One region of the Streptomyces clavifer genome, then DNA from elsewhere that is predicted to be linked to it. Evidence: riboswitches for the same ligand, from Rfam matches in the RefSeq annotation. Region 1 holds a riboswitch; each other region holds the start of a gene.
What was found. Region 1 has a riboswitch for cobalamin ahead of OG927_RS07175 (cobalamin biosynthesis protein). Riboswitches for the same ligand answer to the same signal wherever they lie in the genome.
Positions count from the first base shown of each region.

Region 2: it holds a riboswitch for cobalamin, as region 1 does, so the genes downstream of both, cobN (cobaltochelatase subunit CobN) here and OG927_RS07175 (cobalamin biosynthesis protein) in region 1, are expected to answer to the same signal.
Region 3: it holds a riboswitch for cobalamin, as region 1 does, so the genes downstream of both, OG927_RS35105 (GHMP family kinase ATP-binding protein) here and OG927_RS07175 (cobalamin biosynthesis protein) in region 1, are expected to answer to the same signal.

Region 1 is NZ_CP107793.1:1,685,183-1,691,926, forward strand. It holds gene OG927_RS07150 (hypothetical protein) at 1-205, opposite strand, end outside; gene OG927_RS07155 (alpha/beta hydrolase) at 390-1,520, opposite strand; gene OG927_RS07160 (class II aldolase/adducin family protein) at 1,588-2,247, opposite strand; gene OG927_RS07165 (inorganic phosphate transporter) at 2,527-3,789, shown strand; gene OG927_RS07170 (hypothetical protein) at 3,802-4,023, shown strand; cobalamin riboswitch at 4,170-4,296, shown strand; gene OG927_RS07175 (cobalamin biosynthesis protein) at 4,424-5,371, shown strand; gene OG927_RS07180 (cobyric acid synthase) at 5,368-6,744, shown strand, end outside.
Region 2 is NZ_CP107793.1:3,932,794-3,939,537, reverse strand. It holds gene OG927_RS16985 (IclR family transcriptional regulator) at 1-279, opposite strand, end outside; gene cobN (cobaltochelatase subunit CobN) at 357-3,959, opposite strand; cobalamin riboswitch at 3,992-4,133, opposite strand; gene OG927_RS16975 (cobalamin biosynthesis protein CobG) at 4,263-5,567, shown strand; gene OG927_RS16970 (precorrin-8X methylmutase) at 5,614-6,240, shown strand; gene cobJ (precorrin-3B C(17)-methyltransferase) at 6,237-6,744, shown strand, end outside.
Region 3 is NZ_CP107794.1:305,223-311,966, reverse strand. It holds gene metE (5-methyltetrahydropteroyltriglutamate--homocysteine S-methyltransferase) at 1-685, shown strand, start outside; partial or broken gene OG927_RS35125 (SAM-dependent methyltransferase) at 812-949, shown strand; gene OG927_RS35120 ((2Fe-2S)-binding protein) at 1,024-1,710, opposite strand; gene OG927_RS35115 ((2Fe-2S) ferredoxin domain-containing protein) at 1,786-2,151, opposite strand; cobalamin riboswitch at 2,254-2,376, opposite strand; gene OG927_RS35110 (ferric reductase-like transmembrane domain-containing protein) at 2,528-3,517, opposite strand; cobalamin riboswitch at 3,854-4,054, shown strand; gene OG927_RS35105 (GHMP family kinase ATP-binding protein) at 4,396-5,151, shown strand; gene OG927_RS35100 (cysteine synthase family protein) at 5,148-6,170, shown strand; gene OG927_RS35095 (ATP-grasp domain-containing protein) at 6,167-6,744, shown strand, end outside.

The DNA.
Region 1 (6,744 bases):
GCGCCGGGGACACGTCCAGTGCCGCGGCGGCCCGTTCGAGGGCCCGGGCGGCGAGCGGGGCGGCGCCGGGGCTCGCACCGCCTGCGGCCCAGTGGGCGATCCGCACGGCGTCGGCCAGTACGGCCCTGGCCTGACGGGCCAGTTCGGCAGGGGGCGGTGTGCCCTCGGGTGGGCGGGGGGCCGGCCTGGTGCGCCGGGTGGTCACGGCCTTGCGGGCGGTGGCAAGGGGTCGCGGGCGGACAAGTCGCAGCCTGGAGTCGCGCGGGGTACGGGACGTCACGGGAGCAGTCTTGCCTCTGACGGCCCGAAAGCCCAAACGGAAGCCGGATCGAGGGCGTGCGGGAGGGCCTCCGGCCCGGTCACCAACTGGGCCGTTCCATCCCATCACCTCACATCAGGGGCGTGAGGAAGCGCCTGAGGGCCTCTTCGTAACCGGCCGGATCGGCATTCCACATCGCCGCATGCGGAGCCCGGGGCACGGAGTGCAGTGTGACCAGGTCGGGGCGGCGCGCGGCGAGTTCCCGGGACGGCTGCCAGGGGGCCAGGGTGTCGTCCGGTCCGTGGAAGATCAGGGTCGGGGCGTGCAGCGCCGTCGGCAGGGAGGTGTCGAGGAGGGGTGCGCCGTGCAGCCCTGTCCGCCCCTGGGCGGCGCGGACCGCGAGGGGCAGCAGTGCGGCGGGGACGCCTCGGGCGGTGGCCAGGGCGCGCAGGGTGGTCACCCAGTCCATGACCGGTGAGTCCAGGACGAGCCCGCTGACGCGGTCCCTGAGGGCGGAGTTGACGGCGGCGTGCAGGGCCATGGCGGCGCCGGAGGACCAGCCGTGGACGATGACGTTCTCCGCCCCGTAGCGCACGGCGTAGCGGATGGCCGCGTCGAGGTCGCGCCATTCGGACTCGCCGAGGTGGCTGAGCCCGTCCGGGGAGCGGGGAGCCCCTTCGTCACCGCGGTAGGCCAGGTCGAGCACGGGGAACTGCTGGTCGTGCAGGAATCCCAGCACGTTCAGGGGGTGTTCCCGGGTGGTGCCGAGGCCGTGCACGGTGATCACCCAGGTGTCGCGGGCACCGGGCACGAACCAGGCGGGCAGGAAGCCCAGCTCGCCCGGGATCTCGACCTCCTTGTGGGCCAGGCCGAGGGCGCCGAGCGGGTCTCCGGTGTGGAGCTCCGGAGTCATGCGGACCTTGGCCCCCCGCTGCAGGCTGCCGCGGTTCACGCGCTCCAGACTCCGCAGGACGGTGTCGGCGGAGCCCTCCGGCGCGGTACCGGTGACCGGGCCGACGACGGCGTGGACGCCGCGGCCGGCCAGCCCGTACGTGCCGGGGCGCAGCGCGGCGAAGGAGCGGGTCAGGGCGATCTGCCCGGCCCCCGCGGCGTGCACGGTGAGTCTGCGGTCCCCGGGCAGGGGGCGGGGCGACGGGGCCCCGAGGGCGGCGTCGCTGGCGTACCGGCCGGCCGCGACCGCTGCCGCTCCGGCGCCGAGGATCGTGGTGACGGCTGCTGCCGTCGCTGTTGCCGGGCGCACGGCTCCAGTGTCCTGGGCGGGGGCCCCGACTGCCAGCGGGGCGGGGCCGTCCGGTGCGGGCCCGGTGTCAGCCGGGCTGGCCGTAGTCCTCCAGGGCGTCCTGGACGTCGCGCAGCTGGGCCGGGGTGAGCAGCGACGGACTGTGGCCCGGCACGGAGCTCGCGGTGAGCCAGAGTCTGCACATCCATTCGAGCTGGGCGGTGCGGTCGTAGGCCTCGTCGAGGGTGTCCCCGTAGGTGACGGTCCCGTGGTTCCGCAGGAGGCAGCCGGTTCGGTCGCGCAGGGCGGCGAGCATGTGGCCGGCGAGCTCCGGCGTCCCGTAGCGCGCGTAGGGGGCGGTGCGGACCGGCCCCCCGAGCATGGCGGCGGCGTAGTGCACCAGCGGCACCTCGGAGACGAGCGTGGAGACCGCCGTGGCGTGCACCGCGTGCGTGTGGACGACCGCCGCGGCGCGGGTGCTGCCGTAGACGGCCAGGTGGAGGGGGAGTTCGCTGGTCGGGACGAGTTCACCGAGCACCTGGCGCCCTTCGAGGTCGACGCCGACCGCGTCCCCCGGGCCCAGCCGGTCGTAGGGCACCCCGCTGGGGGTGACCAGGACGGTCCCGCCGACCCGTGCCGACACGTTGCCCGACGTGCCGACGACCAGCCCTTCCGCGGCCGTCCTGCGGGCCGTCGCGACGACCCCGTCCCACGCGTGTGCGATCGCGTCCCGATCCTGGCGGCTCATGCGGAGATCCTAGGCCGACCGGGTCGTTCCGGCCGGGGGCACCGTGGGACGTGACCGAAGTCTCTTCAATGGTGCAAATGCGACAGTTCCCGCGGGTGCCGGGGCCGACCGCAGGCCAGTACCCACAGCGCCGCGACGGGTTCCGGCAACCCCTCGCGCACACAAGCGGAATGCCCGTACGCGCTTGGAGTCACCACAACGCCCTGCCCAGTTCATCTTCCGTTCACCCAGGTTGCTTACGTTCCTACAGCCACTGACGTCGAACGATTGCCTGGGTAAATGGAACACATCACGCTGCTGCTTGCGATTGTGGTCGTGACAGCTCTCGTGTTCGATTTCACGAACGGTTTCCACGACACCGCCAACGCGATGGCCACCACCATCTCGACCGGCGCTCTCAAGCCAAAGACAGCGGTGGCCATGTCCGCCGTTCTCAACCTCGTCGGCGCGTTCCTGTCGGTGGAGGTCGCCAAGACGATCTCCGGCGGGATCATCAATGAGAACGGCCTCAGAACCGAGGTCATCTTCGCGGCGCTCGTCGGCGCCATCCTGTGGAATCTCCTGACCTGGCTGGTGGGCCTGCCCTCCAGCTCGTCCCACGCACTCTTCGGCGGCCTCATCGGCGCCGCGGTGATGTCGGCCGGCTGGTCCTCGATCAACGGCGGCACCGTCGTCACCAAGGTGCTGCTGCCCGCGATCGCCGCCCCCCTCGTCGCCGGTCTGGCCGCTCTGCTGGCCACGAAGCTGACGTACCGCATCAACCGGAAGATCACCGACGAGGCGCAGCTGAAGTCGACCGCCAAGGGGTACCGGGCGGGCCAGATCGCCTCGGCCGGTCTCGTCTCCCTCGCCCACGGCACCAACGACGCGCAGAAGACGATGGGCATCATCACCCTGGCCCTGGTCACCGGCGGCGTCCTCGCCCCCGGTTCCAACCCGCCGGTCTGGGTCATCGCCTCCGCCGGTATCGCCATCGCGCTGGGCACGTACCTCGGCGGCTGGCGCATCATCCGCACCATGGGCAGCGGCCTCACCGACCTCAGGCCGCCGCAGGGCTTCGCCGCCCAGACCAGTGCGGCCACGGTCATCCTGGCCTCCTCGCACCTCGGCTTCTCCCTCTCCACCACCCAGTCCTGCTCCGGTGCGGTGATGGGTGCGGGCCTCGGGCGCAAGGGCGGCGTGGTCCGCTGGTCCACGGCCACCCGCATGTTCGTCGCGTGGGGTCTGACCCTGCCGGCCGCCGGTCTGATCGGCGCGGGCTCGGAGTTCCTCACCAAGCAGGGACCCTGGGGCGTCGGCGTGGTCGCCGTGCTCCTCGTGGCGGGCTCCGCCGCCATCTGGTTGCTGTCGCGCCGCAAGCCGGTTGACCACACCAACGTCAACGCGCCGGACGACGAGCCCGCGGGCGTCGTCACCACCGCCATGGCGGCCGTCAGCCCTCCGCCCATCGGCTCCGCCGTCCCGGACCTCAAGACCACCATCCCGGCCCCGGCCCCCACGGCCGGGACCCCGGGCGACCCGGCCCGACCGGCCACGGTGTAAGGACAGATCCGTATGAACATCGACTGGGCAGCTCTCGCCTCCGTCTTCGGCGTCAGCCTCGTGGTCACCATCGCACTGGTCGGCCTCTTCACCCTCGGCATCATCGGCCTCGCCAAGCAGGTGCCGACGGCGCAGGGCGGCGGTCCCTCCGTGCTTGCACGCTCCGGCGCATACGCCTGCTTCGGGCTCTGCGCGGCGGCGGTGGCGTACGGGATCTATCTGATCGTCGTCTGACGGCAGCCACGCACATCGGGCCGGACACACAGCCGTGTGTCCGGCCCGATGTGCGTCTGCGCACACTGAAGCCTCGCAGGTCAACGGCAGGTTGACGGGCGTTCGCGGTGCGTGGTGGACTGCCGGAGCCATTTACGGCGACAGGAGAGGAAGCCGGTGCGAATCCGGCGCGGTCCCGCCACTGTCACCGGGGAGCAGCCCCTCAGGAAGTCACGGTCCGCCACCGCGGACCGGAAGCCCGGGGGAACTGCGGATCCGGAAGCCAGGAGACTCTCGTCGCCGTCACGTCGAACCAGGGCGCGGACCCTGAGTGAGGACATCTGCCATGCCTGGCTGCCGTACGTCGGTCCCTGTGCCACCCGTGACGAAGGTCCCTCGAGGCGCGACGGCCGGCTGACCCGTGCGAGCCGACCGCATCTTCGCGTACGGCGCCGCCGCCGGTCTGATCGGTGACCTGCTGCTCGGCGATCCCCGGCGGGGGCATCCCGTCGCCGCCTTCGGGCGGGCCGCGGCAGGCGTCGAGAGCCGGCTGTGGCGCGATGACCGGGGCCGGGGCGCCCTGCACGCGCTGGTCTGCGCCGGAGGCGCCGCGGGCGCCGCCGCCCTGGCCGCCCACGCCGTACGGAACCGGCCCGCCGCCGCCGTGGCCCTGACGGCCGCCGCCACCTGGTCCGTCGTCGGCGGAACGTCCCTGGGCCGCGAGGCCCGTGCCATCGGCGGGGCACTCGCCGCCGGGGACATCGAGGTGGCCCGGGAGCGGCTGCCGCACCTGTGCGGCCGGGACCCGCACTCCCTGGACGGCCGGCAGATCGCCCGTGCGGTGGTGGAGTCCGTCGCCGAGAACACGTCCGACGCCGTCGTGGGGGCTCTGGTGTGGGGTGCGCTGGGCGGCGTGCCCGGCCTGGTCGGATTCCGGGCCGTCAACACCCTGGACGCCATGGTCGGCCACAGGTCACCGCGCCACCTGCGCTACGGCTGGGCTTCGGCCCGCCTCGACGACGCCGCGGGCTGGCCCGGCGCGCGCCTCACGGCCGTGCTCGCGGTGGCCGCCGGCGGGCGCCCGCGCGAGGCCCTGCGGGCCTGGCGGGCCGACGCGGGCAGACATCCGAGCCCCAACGCCGGACCGGTGGAGGCCTCGTTCGCGGGAGCGCTCGGCGTACGGCTCGGCGGGACCCTCGCATACGGCGGACGGGTCGAGCACCGGCCCGTGCTCAACGGGGCGGCCGGCAGGGACGTGCGCGTCACGGACATCGAACGCGCGGTGCGGCTGTCGCGCCGCGTGAGTGTGCTGGCCCTCGGCGTGTGTGTGGCCGGGCGGCTGGCCGTGGGACGAAGGGGCCGGGCATGAGCAGGGGACCGGGCGGCGGGCTGCTGGTCGCGGGGACGACCTCGGACGCGGGCAAGAGCGTCGTCACGGCGGGGATCTGCCGGTGGCTGGTGCGCCGGGGGGTGAAGGTCGCGCCCTTCAAGGCGCAGAACATGTCACTGAACTCCTTCGTCACCCGCGAGGGCGCCGAGATCGGCCGCGCCCAGGCGATGCAGGCACAGGCCGCCCGGGTGGAGCCGACCGCGCTGATGAATCCGGTGCTGCTCAAGCCCGGGGGCGACCGTTCCAGTCAGGTGGTCCTGATGGGCAGGCCGGTCGGCGAGATGAGCGCGCGCGGCTATCACGGGGGCCGGCAGGAAGCGCTGTTCGGCACGGTCGTGGACTGCCTGGAGCAGCTCCGGGACACCTACGACGCCGTGATCTGCGAGGGGGCGGGCAGTCCGGCCGAGATCAATCTGCGGCGCACGGACATCGTGAACATGGGCGTGGCGCGGGCCGCGCGCTTCCCGGTGCTGGTCGTCGGCGACATCGACCGGGGCGGTGTGTTCGCCTCCTTCTTCGGTACGACGGCCCTGCTGGCCGCCGAGGACCAGGCGCTGGTCGCGGGGTACCTCGTGAACAAGTTCCGGGGCGACGTGTCGCTGCTGGAGCCCGGTCTGGACATGCTGCACGGGCTCACGGGGCGTCGGACGTACGGGGTGCTGCCGTTCGCCCACGGCCTGGGCATCGACGAGGAGGACGGGCTGCGGGTGTCGATGCGGGGCGCCGTACGGGAGTCCGTCGTCGCCCCGCCGTACGGCCGGGACGTCCTGCGGGTCGCGGTGTGCGCCGTGCCGCTGATGTCGAACTTCACCGACGTGGACGCGCTGGCGGCCGAGCCGGGTGTGGTCGTGCGGTTCGTGGACCGGGCCGAGGAGCTGGTGGACGCCGACCTGGTCGTCGTGCCGGGTACCCGGGGCACGGTGAAGGCGCTTGCGTGGCTGCGCGAGCGGGGGCTGGCCGACGCCCTGCTGCGGCGGGCCGCCGAGGGGCGTCCGGTGCTGGGCATCTGCGGCGGTTTCCAGGTGCTGGGCGAGTCTGTCGAGGACGAGGTGGAGTCGCGCGCCGGTCTGGTCGACGGGCTCGGGCTGCTGCCGGTGCGGGTCCGCTTCGGCCGGGAGAAGGTGCTGGCCCGGCCGACGGGCCACGCCCTGGGGGAGCCGGTGGAGGGGTACGAGATCCATCACGGGGTCGCCGACGTGCGGGGCGGTGAGCCCTTCCTGGACGGGTGCCGGGTGGGCGCGGTGTGGGGGACGCACTGGCACGGGTCGCTGGAGAGCGACGCGTTCCGGCGGCGGTTCCTGGAGGAGGTGGCGCGGGCGGCGGGACGGCGGTTCGTCCCGGCCCCGGACACG
Region 2 (6,744 bases), 2.2 Mb from region 1:
GGCCAGGACCGGTCGCACCCGGTCGAGCAGCCCGTGCCCGTCGACGTCCTGGTGCGAGGAGTACAGCTTGTCACCCAGTACGAACACTCCGTCGTCGAGCTCCCGCAGGTAACCGTCCTGCGTGAGCACGCGCAGCAGGTGGAGGGCGGAGTCCCGCGGCAGGCCCGCCTCCCGCGCCAGCTGCGGCGCGGGAGCACCGTCCTCGTGCGCCCCCGCGGCCTCCATCAGGCGAAGGGCCTGCTGGACGGACGACAGCGTGGGGCCGGTCCGATCACCCATTCCACCAGCTTGGACCCAGGACGTCGCGGCGGCAATACCTCCCGGTTCCACCCCTTACCGGAGGGCCGGGCGACCGGTCAGTCCTCGCCCTCCAGATCGCCTTCCGTCTCCAGGAAGACCTTGCGCAGCGCCTCCAGCACGGCCGGGTCGGGCTCGGCCCACATGCCGCGGGACTCGGCCTCCAGGAGGCGTTCCGCGATGCCGTGCAGCGCCCAGGGGTTGGCCTGCTGGAGGAACGCGCGGTTCGTCGGGTCGAGGACGTACGTCTCGGTGAGCTTGTCGTACATCCAGTCCGCGACCACGCCGGTCGTCGCGTCGTACCCGAACAGGTAGTCGACCGTGGCGGCGAGCTCGAAGGCGCCCTTGTAGCCGTGGCGACGCATCGCCTCGATCCACTTCGGGTTGACCACCCGGGCACGGAAGACCCGGGACGTCTCCTCGACCAGCGTGCGGGTGCGGACCGTCTCGGGGCGGGTCGAGTCGCCGATGTACGCCTCGGGAGCGGTGCCCTTCAGCGCGCGCACGGTCGCGACCATGCCTCCGTGGTACTGGAAGTAGTCGTCCGAGTCCGCGATGTCGTGCTCACGGGTGTCGGTGTTCTTCGCGGCGACCGCGATGCGCTTGTACGCGGTCTCCATCTCGTCCCGGGCCGGGCGTCCGTCCAGCTCACGGCCGTAGGCGTAGCCGCCCCACACCGTGTAGACCTCGGCGAGGTCGGCGTCGGTGCGCCAGTCGCGGGAGTCGATGAGCTGGAGCAGCCCGGCACCGTACGTCCCCGGGCGGGAGCCGAAGATGCGGGTGGTGGCACGCCGCTCGTCGCCGTGTTCGGCCAGGTCGGCCTGGGTGTGCGCCCGGACGAAGTTCCGCTCGGCGGGCTCGTCGAGCGAGGCGGCCAGGCGTACGGCGTCGTCGAGGAGGCCGATCGTGTGCGGGAAGGCGTCCCGGAAGAACCCGGAGATGCGCAGCGTGACGTCGATGCGGGGGCGTCCCAGCTCCTCGTACGGGATCGCCTCCAGGCCCGTGACCCGGCGCGAGGCGTCGTCCCAGACGGGGCGGACGCCGAGCAGGGCGAAGGCCTCGGCGATGTCGTCGCCGGCGGTGCGCATGGCGCTCGTGCCCCACAGGGACAGGCCGACCGAGGTGGGCCAGTCGCCGTTGTCGGCGCGGTAGCGCTCCAGGAGCGAGTCCGCGAGGGCCTGGCCGGTCTCCCAGGCGAGTCGGGACGGGACGGCCTTCGGATCGACGGAGTAGAAGTTCCGTCCGGTCGGCAGGACGTTCACCAGACCGCGGAGCGGCGAGCCGGACGGTCCTGCGGGGACGAATCCGCCGTTCAGCGCGTGGACGGCGTGGTCCAGCTCGTCCGTGGTCGCGGCGAGGCGGGGCACGACCTCGCGGGCGGCGAAGTCGAGGATGTCGGCGACGGCCTGCGGGTGTCCGGCGGCCACACCGGCGACGGCGGCCGGGTCCCAGTCCGCGTCGTCCATCGCCTGGACGAGTGCGCGGGCCTTCTCCTCGGTCTCGTCGGCAGCGGTGCGGGTCGCGGCGGACTCGTCGAGGCCGAGCGCCTCGCGCAGTCCGGGCAGCGAGGCCGTGCCGCCCCAGATCTGGCGGGCGCGCAGGACGGCCAGGACCAGGTTGACCCGGTCCTTGCCGGCCGGGGCGCTGCCCAGGACGTGCAGGCCGTCGCGGATCTGGACGTCCTTGATCTCACAGAGCCAGCCGTCGAGATGCATGATGAACTCGTCGAAGCCCTCGTCCTCCGGCCGGCCTTCGAGACCCAGGTCGTGGTCGAGCTTGGCGGCCTGGATGAGCGTCCAGATCTGGGCGCGGACCGCCGGGAGCTTGGCCGGGTCCATCGCGGCGATCTGGGCGTGCTCGTCCAGGAGTTGTTCCAGTCGGGCGATGTCGCCGTAGCTGTCGGCGCGGGCCATCGGCGGCACGAGGTGGTCGACCAGGGTGGCGTGCACCCGGCGCTTGGCCTGGGTGCCCTCTCCCGGGTCGTTCACCAGGAACGGGTAGACGAGGGGGAGGTCGCCGAGCGCCGCGTCGGGGCCGCAGGCGGCGGACAGGCCGGCGTTCTTGCCGGGCAGCCACTCCAGGTTGCCGTGCTTGCCGAGGTGGATCATCGCGTCGGCGCCGAAGCCGTTGTCGTCGGCGGACGCGGCGATCCAGCGGTACGCGGCCAGGTAGTGGTGCGAGGGCGGCAGGTCCGGGTCGTGGTAGATCGCGATCGGGTTCTCACCGAAACCGCGCGGCGGCTGGATGAGGATCAGGAGATTGCCGCGGCGCAGGGCGGCGAGCACGATGTCGCCCTCGGGGTTGCGGGACCGGTCGAGGAACATCTCGCCGGGGGCCGGGCCCCAGTGGTGCTCGACGGCCTCGCGGAGCTCGGCGGGCAGTGTGGCGAACCAGCGGCGGTAGTCGGCGGCGGGGATGCGGACCGGGTTGCGGGCCAGCTGCTCCTCGGTGAGCCACTCCTGGTCGTGGCCGCCGGCCTCGATCAGTGCGTAGATCAGCTCGTCGCCGTCGCCGGAGACCAGCCCGGGGATCTCCTCCTCGGGCCCGAAGTCGTAACCCTCGGCCCGGAGCCTGCGCAGCAGGGCGACGGCGCTGGCGGGGGTGTCGAGACCGACCGCGTTGCCGATGCGGGAGTGCTTCGTCGGGTAGGCGGACAGGACGAGCGCGATCCGCTTCTCGGCGGCCGGGATGTGGCGGAGCCGGGCGTGCCGTACGGCGATTCCGGCGACCCGGGCCGCGCGCTCGGTGTCGGCGACGTAGGCGGGCAGGCCGTCCTCGTCGATCTCCTTGAAGGAGAACGGCACCGTGATCAGGCGGCCGTCGAACTCCGGCACCGCGATCTGGGTGGCGGCGTCCAGCGGGGAGACGCCCTCGTCGTTCTCCTCCCAGGCGGCGCGGGGGCTGGTGAGGCAGAGCGCCTGGAGGACGGGCACGTCGAGGCCGGTGAGGGCGCCGGCGTCCCAGGACTCGTCGTCGCCCCCCGCGGAGGCGGTGGCGGGCTTGGTGCCGCCGGCGGCGAGGACGGTGGTCACGATGGCGTCGGCGGCCCGGAGTTCGTCGATGAGCTCGGGCTCGGGGGTGCGGAGCGAGGCGACGTACAGCGGGAGGGGGCGGGCCCCGGCGTCCTCCACGGCGGCGCAGAGCGCTTCCACGAAGTCGGTGTTCCCGCTCATGTGGTGGGCGCGGTAGTAGAGCACCGCGATGGTGGGCCCGGTGACGCCCTCACGGGTCTTCCGCTCCAGCGGGCCCCACGCGGGGGCCGGGGCGGGCGGCTCGAAGCCGTGGCCGGTGAGCAGCACCGTGTCGGAGAGGAACCGGGCGAGCTGTTCCAGGTTGGCCGGGCCGCCGTGCGCGAGGTAGGCGTGCGCCTCGGCGGCGATGCCGATCGGGACGGTGGACGCGGCCATCAGCTGGGCGTCCGGGGCCTGTTCACCGGTCAGCACGACGACGGGGCGGCCGGTCGCCAGCACCTGGTCGAGCCCGTCCTGCCAGGCGCGTACGCCGCCGAGGAGACGTACGACGACGAGGTCGGTGCCGTCCAGCAGCGCGGGAAGGTCCTGGAGCGGGAGCCGGGACGGGTTGGCGTACCGGAAGCCGACAGGTCCACCGGAGGCACGGGCGCTCAGCAGGTCGGTGTCGGACGTCGACAGGAGCAGGATCATGCGGGGTCAGGCCTTCCTCGGGGTGTCCACGCCCCGGGCGGTGTCGGACGGCAGGAGTTCCTGACTCGCCCGGTCGTGGACCGGGCTCACAGTGGCGGGACCGCGCCGGAATCTCACCGGGCTTCCTCCCATGTCGCCGTCTGGCGATGGCGGACCGAACGGACCGCCGCTAGGCATAGTAGGCCGCAGGTGGGCGGGTGTGACCAGGGCCCCTGACGCGGCTGGGCCGGGATGGGGCGCGGCCCCGCCGGGATGTCCTGCAGCTCACAGTGACCGCAGGGCTGTGCCACGGTCACGGTGGGTATGCTCGCCGCCATGTCCGCATCCTCCAGTTCGCCCCGGTCTCCGGGCGACGCGTGTGCCCGGAGCAGTGGTGACGCCTGCCCCGGGACACTGCGTCTGCACCGTGCGGACGACGGTGCGCTGGCGCGGGTCCGCATACCCGGCGGGGTGCTGACCGCGGCCGGGGCGGACACGCTCCTGGACGCCGCACTGCGGCTGGGCGACGGTGAGTTGCATCTCACGTCGCGCGGCAACGTCCAACTGCGCGGCCTCGCCCCGGACTGCGGTCCGGAACTGGCCCGGCTGCTGAGCGGGGCCGGACTCCTTCCCTCCGAACGCCACGAGCGGGTACGCAACTTCGTCGCCTCCCCCCTCTCCGGTCTCGACGGTCTCGGGTCCGCGGACGTCGGGCCGTGGCTGACCGAGCTCGACCGGCTCGTCTGCGGCAGCGACCGCGCCGCGGACCTCTCCGGCCGGTTCCTCTTCGCGCTCGACGACGGCCGCGGAGACGTCGACGCCCTCGGCGCCGACCTCGCCCTGCTGGCCCGTACCGGCGAGACCGCGTTGCTGCGCGTCGGACCCACGGACGCCGTCCTCCGCCTGCCGGCCGACGACGGCCCGCGTGCCGCCCTCCTCGCCGCCGGGGCGTTCCTGGACGCGGCCCGCCCGACCGGGGCCTGGCGGGTGAAGGACCTGCCCGACGACGAGGCGTCCGCCCTGTCCGGCGCCGTCGTCCGACGCCTGCGGGACGCCGGGATCCCCGCCGCGCCGGACCGTCACCCCCGCCCGTCCGGCGCCCGCCCCCCGGCCCCCGGGCCCGTGCGGGGCCGGGGCCACGAGGTCGCGCTCTCCGTCGGCGTACCGCTGGGGCGGCTGGACCGGGAGCAGTGGCGGCTCCTGTCGGGCTCCGGCGAGCTGAGGCTCACCCCGTGGCGCGGCGCCGTCGTCTCCCGCGTCGTCCCCGAGCGGGTGGACGGCCTGCTCGGCGCCCTCTCCGGGGCCGGGCTGATCGTCGGCCCGGGCTCCGCGTGGGCCGGTGTCGGGGCGTGCATCGGGCAGCCCGGCTGCGCGAAGTCACTGGCCGACGTACGGGCCCAGGCGGGGGCCGCCGTCGGACCGGCGGGACGGCTCCCTGTGTACTGGTCCGGGTGCGAACGCCGGTGCGGCCATCCGCACGGGGAGTGGATCGACGTGGTCGCCACCCCCGCAGGACACCGGATCTCCCATGTGCGGGGGGACCGGACCACCCCGGCGGCGACCGTCCGGGACGACCCGGCCGCGCTCGCCGCCGCCGTGGCGGCGGCACGCGACGCCCGTACCGCCTGACCACCCAGTACCCGAAGCACCCCTGAAGAAAGAAAGCGACAGCACTGTGCACCAGTACGAGAAGGACGGACCGGCGATCTACCGCCAGTCCTTCGCCACCATCCGCGCGGAGGCGGATCTGGCCGGGCTGCCCGCCGACGTGAGCCAGGTCGCCGTCCGCATGATCCACGCCTGCGGCATGGTCGATCTCGTACGCGATCTCGCCTTCTCGCCGAACGCCGTGGCCGACGCCCGCGCGGCGCTCCGCTCCGGTGCGCCGATCCTGTGCGACGTGGCCATGGTCGCCAGCGGTGTCACCCGCAAGCGCCTGCCCGCGGACAACGACGTGATCTGCACCCTGTCCGACCCGGCCGTCCCCGGGCTGGCCGCGAAGCTCGGCACCACCCGCAGCGCCGCCGCCCTGGAGCTGTGGCGCGACCGGATGGAGGGGGCCGTCGTCGCCGTCGGCAACGCACCCACCGCGCTCTTCCGCCTGCTGGAGATGATCGAGGACGGTGCTCCCCGCCCGGCCGCCGTCATCGGTGTGCCGGTCGGCTTCATCGGGGCCGCCGAGTCCAAGGAGGCCCTGGCCGTCCACACGTCCGGCCTGGAGCACCTGATCGTGCGCGGCCGGCGCGGCGGCAGCGCCCTGGCGGCCGCCGCCCTCAACGCGATCGCCAGCGAGGAGGAGTGAGCGTGAGCGAGCAGCAGAGCACCGGAGGCACCGGGCGGCTGTACGGTGTCGGGCTCGGCCCCGGTGACCCGGCCCTGATGACCGTGCGGGCCGTACAGATCATCGCCGAGGCCGATGTCGTCGCGTACCACTCCGCCCGCCACGGCCGTTCCATCGCCCGCTCGATCGCGGCGCAGCACATCCGCGCCGACCACATCGAAGAGGCACTGGTCTACCCCCTCACGACGGAGACCACGGACCACCCCGGCGGCTACCGGGGCGCACTGGACGAGTTCTACACCGAGGCCGCGGCCCGGCTCGCCGTGCACCTCGACGCCGGACGCACCGTCGCCGTGCTCGCCGAGGGCGACCCGCTCTTCTACGGCTCGTACCAGCACATGCACAAGCGGCTCGCGCACCGTTACGCCACCGAGGTCGTCCCCGGCGTCACGTCGGTCAGCGCCGCCGCCGCCCGGCTCGGCACGCCGCTCGTCGAGGGCGAGGAGGTGCTGACGATCCTGCCCG
Region 3 (6,744 bases), on a different replicon from region 1:
GCCGATGACGGTGCGCTGGACGACGTACGCACAGTCCCTCACCGAGCGGCCCGTCAAGGGCATGCTCACCGGCCCGGTCACCATGCTCGCCTGGTCCTTCGTACGCGACGACCAGCCGCTCGGCGACACCGCCCGCCAGGTCGCCCTCGCCCTGCGCGACGAGGTGAACGACCTGGAGGCCGCGGGGACGTCGGTCATCCAGGTCGACGAGCCCGCGCTGCGCGAGACGCTGCCGCTGCGGGCCGCGGACCACGCGGCCTATCTGGCGTGGGCGACGGAGTCGTTCCGCCTCACCACCGGCGGCGTACGGCCGGACACCCAGATCCACACCCACATGTGCTATGCCGAGTTCGGTGACATCGTCCAGGCCATCGACGACCTCGACGCCGACGTCATCAGCCTGGAGGCTGCCCGCTCCCACATGCAGGTCGCCCGGGAACTGGCGGAGCACGGATACCCGCGCGAGGCGGGGCCCGGCGTGTACGACATCCACTCCCCCCGGGTGCCGAGCACCGAGGAAGCGGCCGCCCTGCTCCGTAAGGGGCTGAAGGCCATCCCGGCGGAGCGGCTGTGGGTCAACCCGGACTGCGGTCTCAAGACCCGCGGTTGGTCCGAGACCAAGGCGTCCCTGGAGAACCTCGTGGCAGCGGCCCGCACGGTCCGAGGCGAACTGCCCACCTCCTGATCGGAGGGCTCCGAAGGCCGGGGCGCCCGCAGGCGCCCCGGCAACGGCGCAGCACGCAGTGCACAGCCGCAGCGATATCTGCGGTCTGCTGAAGGCCAGGACGCCTCATGGGAGGAATACCACCGGATGAGTACCGAGCTCCGGCAGCTTCAGGTCATCGGCATCGGAGCCGGTGACCCCGACCATCTGACGTTGGCCGCCGTCAAGGCCATGCGCAGAGCGGATGCCTTCTTCGTTCTAGGCAAGGGCTCGCATGCTAAGGCCAGTCGACCGAATGCCACCAGGGCGTGCGTACCCAGGCGGGCTGCGGTCGCCTCCATCATGGCGGATAGCCTGGTTCAGGCCGCGAAACAGCAGTCCCCGCACTGCGAGCCTGTCGGAGTGCGGTAGTAGAGGCAGCAGCTACGACGGCGGAAGGTCAGGCCAGGCCCGGTCAGGTGCCCTGTTCCGGCCAGCCGACCCCTGCTGAGCAGCTCCGGCACGAGTGCGCTGAGCGGACCACGCAGGTGTGGATGGGCAGCCAGCAGCACGCCGGCAGAACCGGCCAACGCGGACGCTGCGTTACCGTCGAGGAGGCGTGGAGCGACCTTGACCCGCAGGCCGGCGCGAAGAGCGTCCAGGTGGTGCATCACCTGGGCGTACAGAGTTCCGGTCATGTCCGGGAGCGGGTCGACGTGCCAGCCGGCGGGCTCGGGCAGCCTGAGCTGCGAGCTGTCGTCAGCGCGCTGCAATGCGCCGAAGTCTGGGACGACTCCGCCCAGGAGCGCACAGGCCAGGGCCGGCGACCAGAGACGGGCAGCGTGTCCGAGGTGAGCGATGGAGACTCCGACGCGCAACTCGTCGGTGCGGTATCGGGTGGCGACGGCGGTGGACAGGTCGGTGAAGCCGCGGCTGTAGAAGTGGTCCACGGGACGCCAGCCTTCGTCGCCGCCTCCGACGCGCAGGGCGAAGAAGCCGCCGATGGATGCCGCATCGTCCAGAGCCGCTGCCACAACGGCCGCGGGTGCGCGAACGGGTTCGCTCACGGGGATTGCCTCCTTGGGAGAAAGGGCACCCTGCAGGGGCGGCCTGGACGAAGCAATATCGATGCGAGCGACATCTCAGGCGCTCGTGCGGCGCCTCGGCGGCAGGCAGGCGTACAGATCGAGAATCTCCGGTCGCGGAGCTACACCAGGACCACCGGCACGTACCCAGGCCGCTATGTCTTCGGTCGCTCGGGGATCATTCACCAGCCCCAGCCATACCGGCCGGGCACCGGCTGCCCGGCCGACAGCGGAGGGCTGCACCACGACGACATTGGCCTGGTCGCACACGTCGAGGCAGGCGGAGACACGTACAGGGGCCTCGGCACGCAGACGCGCCGTCTGCGCTGCGTGATCGATTCCGCTCACCTTGGCGGTGCCGCAGCAACAGTCCCGGCAGACGACGATCCGGCACGGAACCGGCTCGGCCGCCTTTCCTGCCACAGCGGAGTGGTCCGAGGTTCCTTCGTCCGGCTTTTCAGGCACGCTGAACCGCTCTCTCCCCGGGGAGCTCCGCCCCGGCGTTCGTGGAGGAGGCGACCGCGTGAGTCTCCTGGCTCTCGGGTCAGTGCTCGTCCCGTCCTTCCCACCCACGTGGGCAGTGGAATTGCCGGGATCCGCTCGCCGATCACAGTGGCGGGACCGCGCCGGAATCTCACCGGCTTCCTCGGACCGCCGTCGCCCTGTCACGGGCCATCATCGCATCCGACGAACTCCCACCGCGGCCGCCGGGAGCACCGGTCAGCTGACAGGTCGTTCGTCCGGTCGCCGCTGTCCGAGGGTGGGCGCCCTCTCCGGGATCCGCGGTCCACCGCTCCCCTCACTCGCCCTCCGGGGCATGCGGGGCGGTCGAGGGCGCCTCGGCCGGTCGCTCCCGCCCTCCATCGTGACCCGAAGCCACCACGGCGACCAGCCCGAGGACGACGGCCGCTGCAGCCACGCGTCCCGCGGCCCGGAGCGCCCAGCCCGGCATGGACGCTCTGCCCGACCGCCACCCTGAGGGGCTGAGCCGTTCCGCCCGCCGGGCCGGCCGTGTCAACCGCACCACCAGCAGGACGGCGACCGGCAGTTGCAGCAGCCACAGCACCGTACGCGGCCACTCGCCGTACCAGACGTTCGTGCCGTACAACAGCGTGTGCCACACGCTGAGCACATACACGACGATCACGAAACGGTGCAGCCGACGCCAGGTGTTGGCGCCGATGCGATGCCTGACGTAAAAGAGCAGGCCGAGCGGGATCGCGAGGTACAGGGCTCCCTGCCCGATCGGAATGGCGATCCGGCCGGTTCCCGAGTCGTACCAGCCAGGCACGAACGAGTCCGCGAAGCCCACCCACAGGCGCTCCGCCCACCCCAGTGCGGCCTCGTACCGGACGAGTTCAGCCGCGAACATCAGCGCATGCGCGAACATCAACGCCATCGTGGTCAGACTCGTGGTGCGGTGCCAGCGCTCCAATGCCTGGGGGGATCCGGGCAGCCAGGCAGGGCGCTGCCCGGACAAGAGCAGTCCGAGCATGACCGTGCCCCATGCCCACAACAACGCCGACCAGCCGAACGCCTGGCTCAGCAGGTACATCCAGTACGTTCCGGCATCGGCCATGAACGGCATGACCGCCACCGTCGCGGAGTCACCCGACTCCACACGCACGTACAGGAGAACGAACACCGCCGCCGTGACGGCGAACGCGACACCCGCCTCGGGCAGCACGGCCCACAGGTCGGCGCGCAGGGTGACACGGCCTGCGGCACGCCGGTCGCGGGCGGGCGGTTCAGGCGTCCCTTCGTCATCCGGCGTCGTCTCTGACAGCATCCCTGGGCCCCTCAGGCACCGGCCGCCGAAGGGCGGTGCGCATGTGTCGTAGGAGAGATCAGTGTCGCTTGAGACGCCGGAGGCAGCGAGGCTCATTCCGGCCAGAACACCGAGGCGGCCCTTGGCCTCATCCCTGCCCGGTGGGCGTTCCGTCCTTGCGGACTTCCGGCAGGAGAAGAGCGGAGAAGGACGCCACCGCAGTCTCCTCGATCGCTCCGTCCTCAGACGTCCCTCAGCGCTGTCCAGTAACCCACCGCATCTGGACAACCCTCCGTGTGCCTCTGTCGCGACGCCGCGAGCGCACCTACTGTGGGCTCCGCAGTCGGTTCGCGGCGCATAGCCATCCGGATGTCCGGTGTCGCGACGCAAGAGGGAACCCGGTGAGAGTCCGGGACTGTCCCGCAACGGTGAGTGGGAGGAAGAGCCGTCGCACCACCGGATCCGTGGAGATCCGGCAGAGGCGACGGCTGCTACGTGCCCCGGTTTCCGGTAGGTGCGCCCACGAGTCCGGAGACCTGCCACTGCGCCCGTGCTTGCACGGGCTGTGCTCGGTGACCTCGAGGACTGGGTTGGCGGTACGGACGGTTGCACGGCACAGCATTGCCGCGTCTCCTCCCCGGTCGGTGTTGATGGCTCGTGACCAGGAGGAGAGCGATGTGACGACCGTGCGTATGACCTGTCACCCCCGCCATGGGACCGATCGTTCACCGCCGGTGTATCCGGGGGGAGCAGCGCTGCCCCACGCCGGGGAACCCCGCGAGAAGCACAGTCCGGCGCGCCCCACCGTGTCGGGCGTCTGCCACGGCACCTTGGGTGAGTTGTACCAGGGCCCTCTTCGCGCGGCCGCCGCACCGGACATAGCTTTGGTGTCCTTTCCCGTGGACCGCCACTCCTGGGTCCACTTCACACCGGGCACCGACCCACCGGACCCATCGGTGCTCGCGGTCAAGTCCGCTACGGCGGCCCGCCTCTTCCTGGACCACTACGGGCTCACGCTGCCGACCGGCCTCTGGAGCACCCACTCCGACCTCCGGGTGGGTGTGGGGATGGCGAGCTCGACCGCCGACATCGTCGCCACGCTGCGTTGCCTGTTCCAGCTCTTCGCCCTTCCCTACGACCAGCAGGTGGTCCTCGCCGTCCTTGCGGAGATCGAGCGGGCCGACAGCGTGTTCCTCGATGAGTTCGCCCTCCACCTCAGTGGCCGGCACCGGGTGGTCCGGCGCCTGGGCACGGGCTTCGGCTTCCACACCGCGTTCGTCACCGAACCCGGAACGGTGGACACCGAGGCCGTCTCCGCCTCGCTTCTGGAGCACTACCGAAGGCGCGGAGAAGAGTACGAACGCTGCCTGACCGCCCTCCTGAAGGGCTTCGACTCCTCCGACCCGGCAGCCGTGGCCCGCGCGGCGACGGTCAGCGCCACGCTGTCCCAGGAGGTGCTTCCCAAGGCCACCTTCCACAGCATGCTCACCCACCGCGAACGGTTCGGCGCGGACGGGATCTTCGTCGCCCATACCGGCTGCCTGATCGGTTACCTCTTCCCGCGCCGCCTCGGTGCGCACCGCAAGTCGGAACTCTCCGCCTTCTTCCATTCGCTCGGCTACCAGTGCTCATTCGTCCAAGGAGGTTACGGATGATCCACCCCCACATCGCCGACGCCCTCAGGATGCCCGACCTCGTCCGGCTCACCGACCGTGTGATTCTGATCCGCTTCGAGTCGATGAAGATCTACTCGGCCCTGGCGGCCGTCCGGCATCTCCTCGGCCGAGGCACCATCCGCACCGGCCAGACCCTGATCGACAGCTCCAGCGGTATCTATGCCTACGCCCTCGCGCTGGCCTGCCACCGTTACGGCCTGAGGTGCCGCATCGTCGCCTCCACCACCGTGGACGTCACCACGCTCGCCCAGTTGGAGATCCTCGGCGCGGTGGTGGAGCAGGTCAGGCCTTCGGAAGACCTGAAACTCGACCAGGAACTACGCGTACGCCGGGTGAAGGAGATCCTCGCGGACCGTCCCGACCACCACTGGATGCGCCAGTACCACGACGACATCCACTATCTCGGGTACCACGACGTCGCCGACCTCATAGCGGCAGCAGTTCCCGGCCGGCCGCTGACCGTTGTCGGCGGCGTGGGATCCGGCGCATCGACCGGCGGGGTCGTGGAACACCTGCGAAGGGACGACCCCACGGTGCGTCTTGTGGGAGTACAGCCGTTCGGCAGCGTCACGTTCGGCAGCCAGGACCACCACGACCCGGAGGCCATCATCGCCGGGATCGGGTCGTCGATCGTCTTCGACAACGTGCACCACCACCTCTACGACGCGGTGCACTGGATGGACTTCACCCACGCGATGTCCGGTGCCGTCGCCCTCCTGCGTGACCACGCGGTCTTCGCCGGACTGTCCACCGGAGCCGGATACCTGGCAGCCTCCCACGAGGCACGCCTCCACCCCGACCGCCTGCACCTGGTGATCGGCGCCGACACGGGTCACCGCTACGTGGAGCGGGTGTTCGCCCGGCACAAGGAGGCACTCGACCTCCCGGCCCTCAAACCTGTCGAGGTGGTGGGGTCCGAGGAGATGACCATGCCCTGGTCCACCATGGCCTGGCAGCGCACCCCCGACCCCGCACACAGGAAGGAGCGGGCCGCGTGAGTGTGGTCTGCCTGGAGTCGCTCACCTTCGGACTCCGACACCTGGTACTCGCCGCCGACGCGCTCGGCGAGCGGCTGATGCTTCTGACACGCGATCCCTCGTACTACGCGTACGAGCTCGAGCGACTCCCCGCCGACGCCCTGGACGTCGTCACGACCGACACCTTCGACACGGACGGAGTGACGGGCCTGCTGCGAGGGACACCCGGCCTGCGCGGCCTGATCAGTTCCACCGACACCTGGACACTGATCGGCGCGGAGCTCACGGACCGTCTGGGGCTGCCCGGACTCGATCCGGCTGTCCTGCGGCTGGCCCGGGACAAGGCCGCGGTACGCAACCGCCTGTACGAGGCGCGGCTCACTCGCGGGCGGGCGGTGGAGTCGGAGGGCTCACTGCCGGAGCTGCGGGAGGCGCTGCTGAAGGAAGCCGGCCTACCTGCCGTCGTCAAGGACACCGCCGGCACCGGGAGCCAGAACGTCTGGTTGGTGCGGGACGAACCCGAACTGGACGCCGCGCTGGCAGAGGCAGCGGGGCGGTCACTCATGGGACGGCTGTTCGCCGAACCGTACTTCGG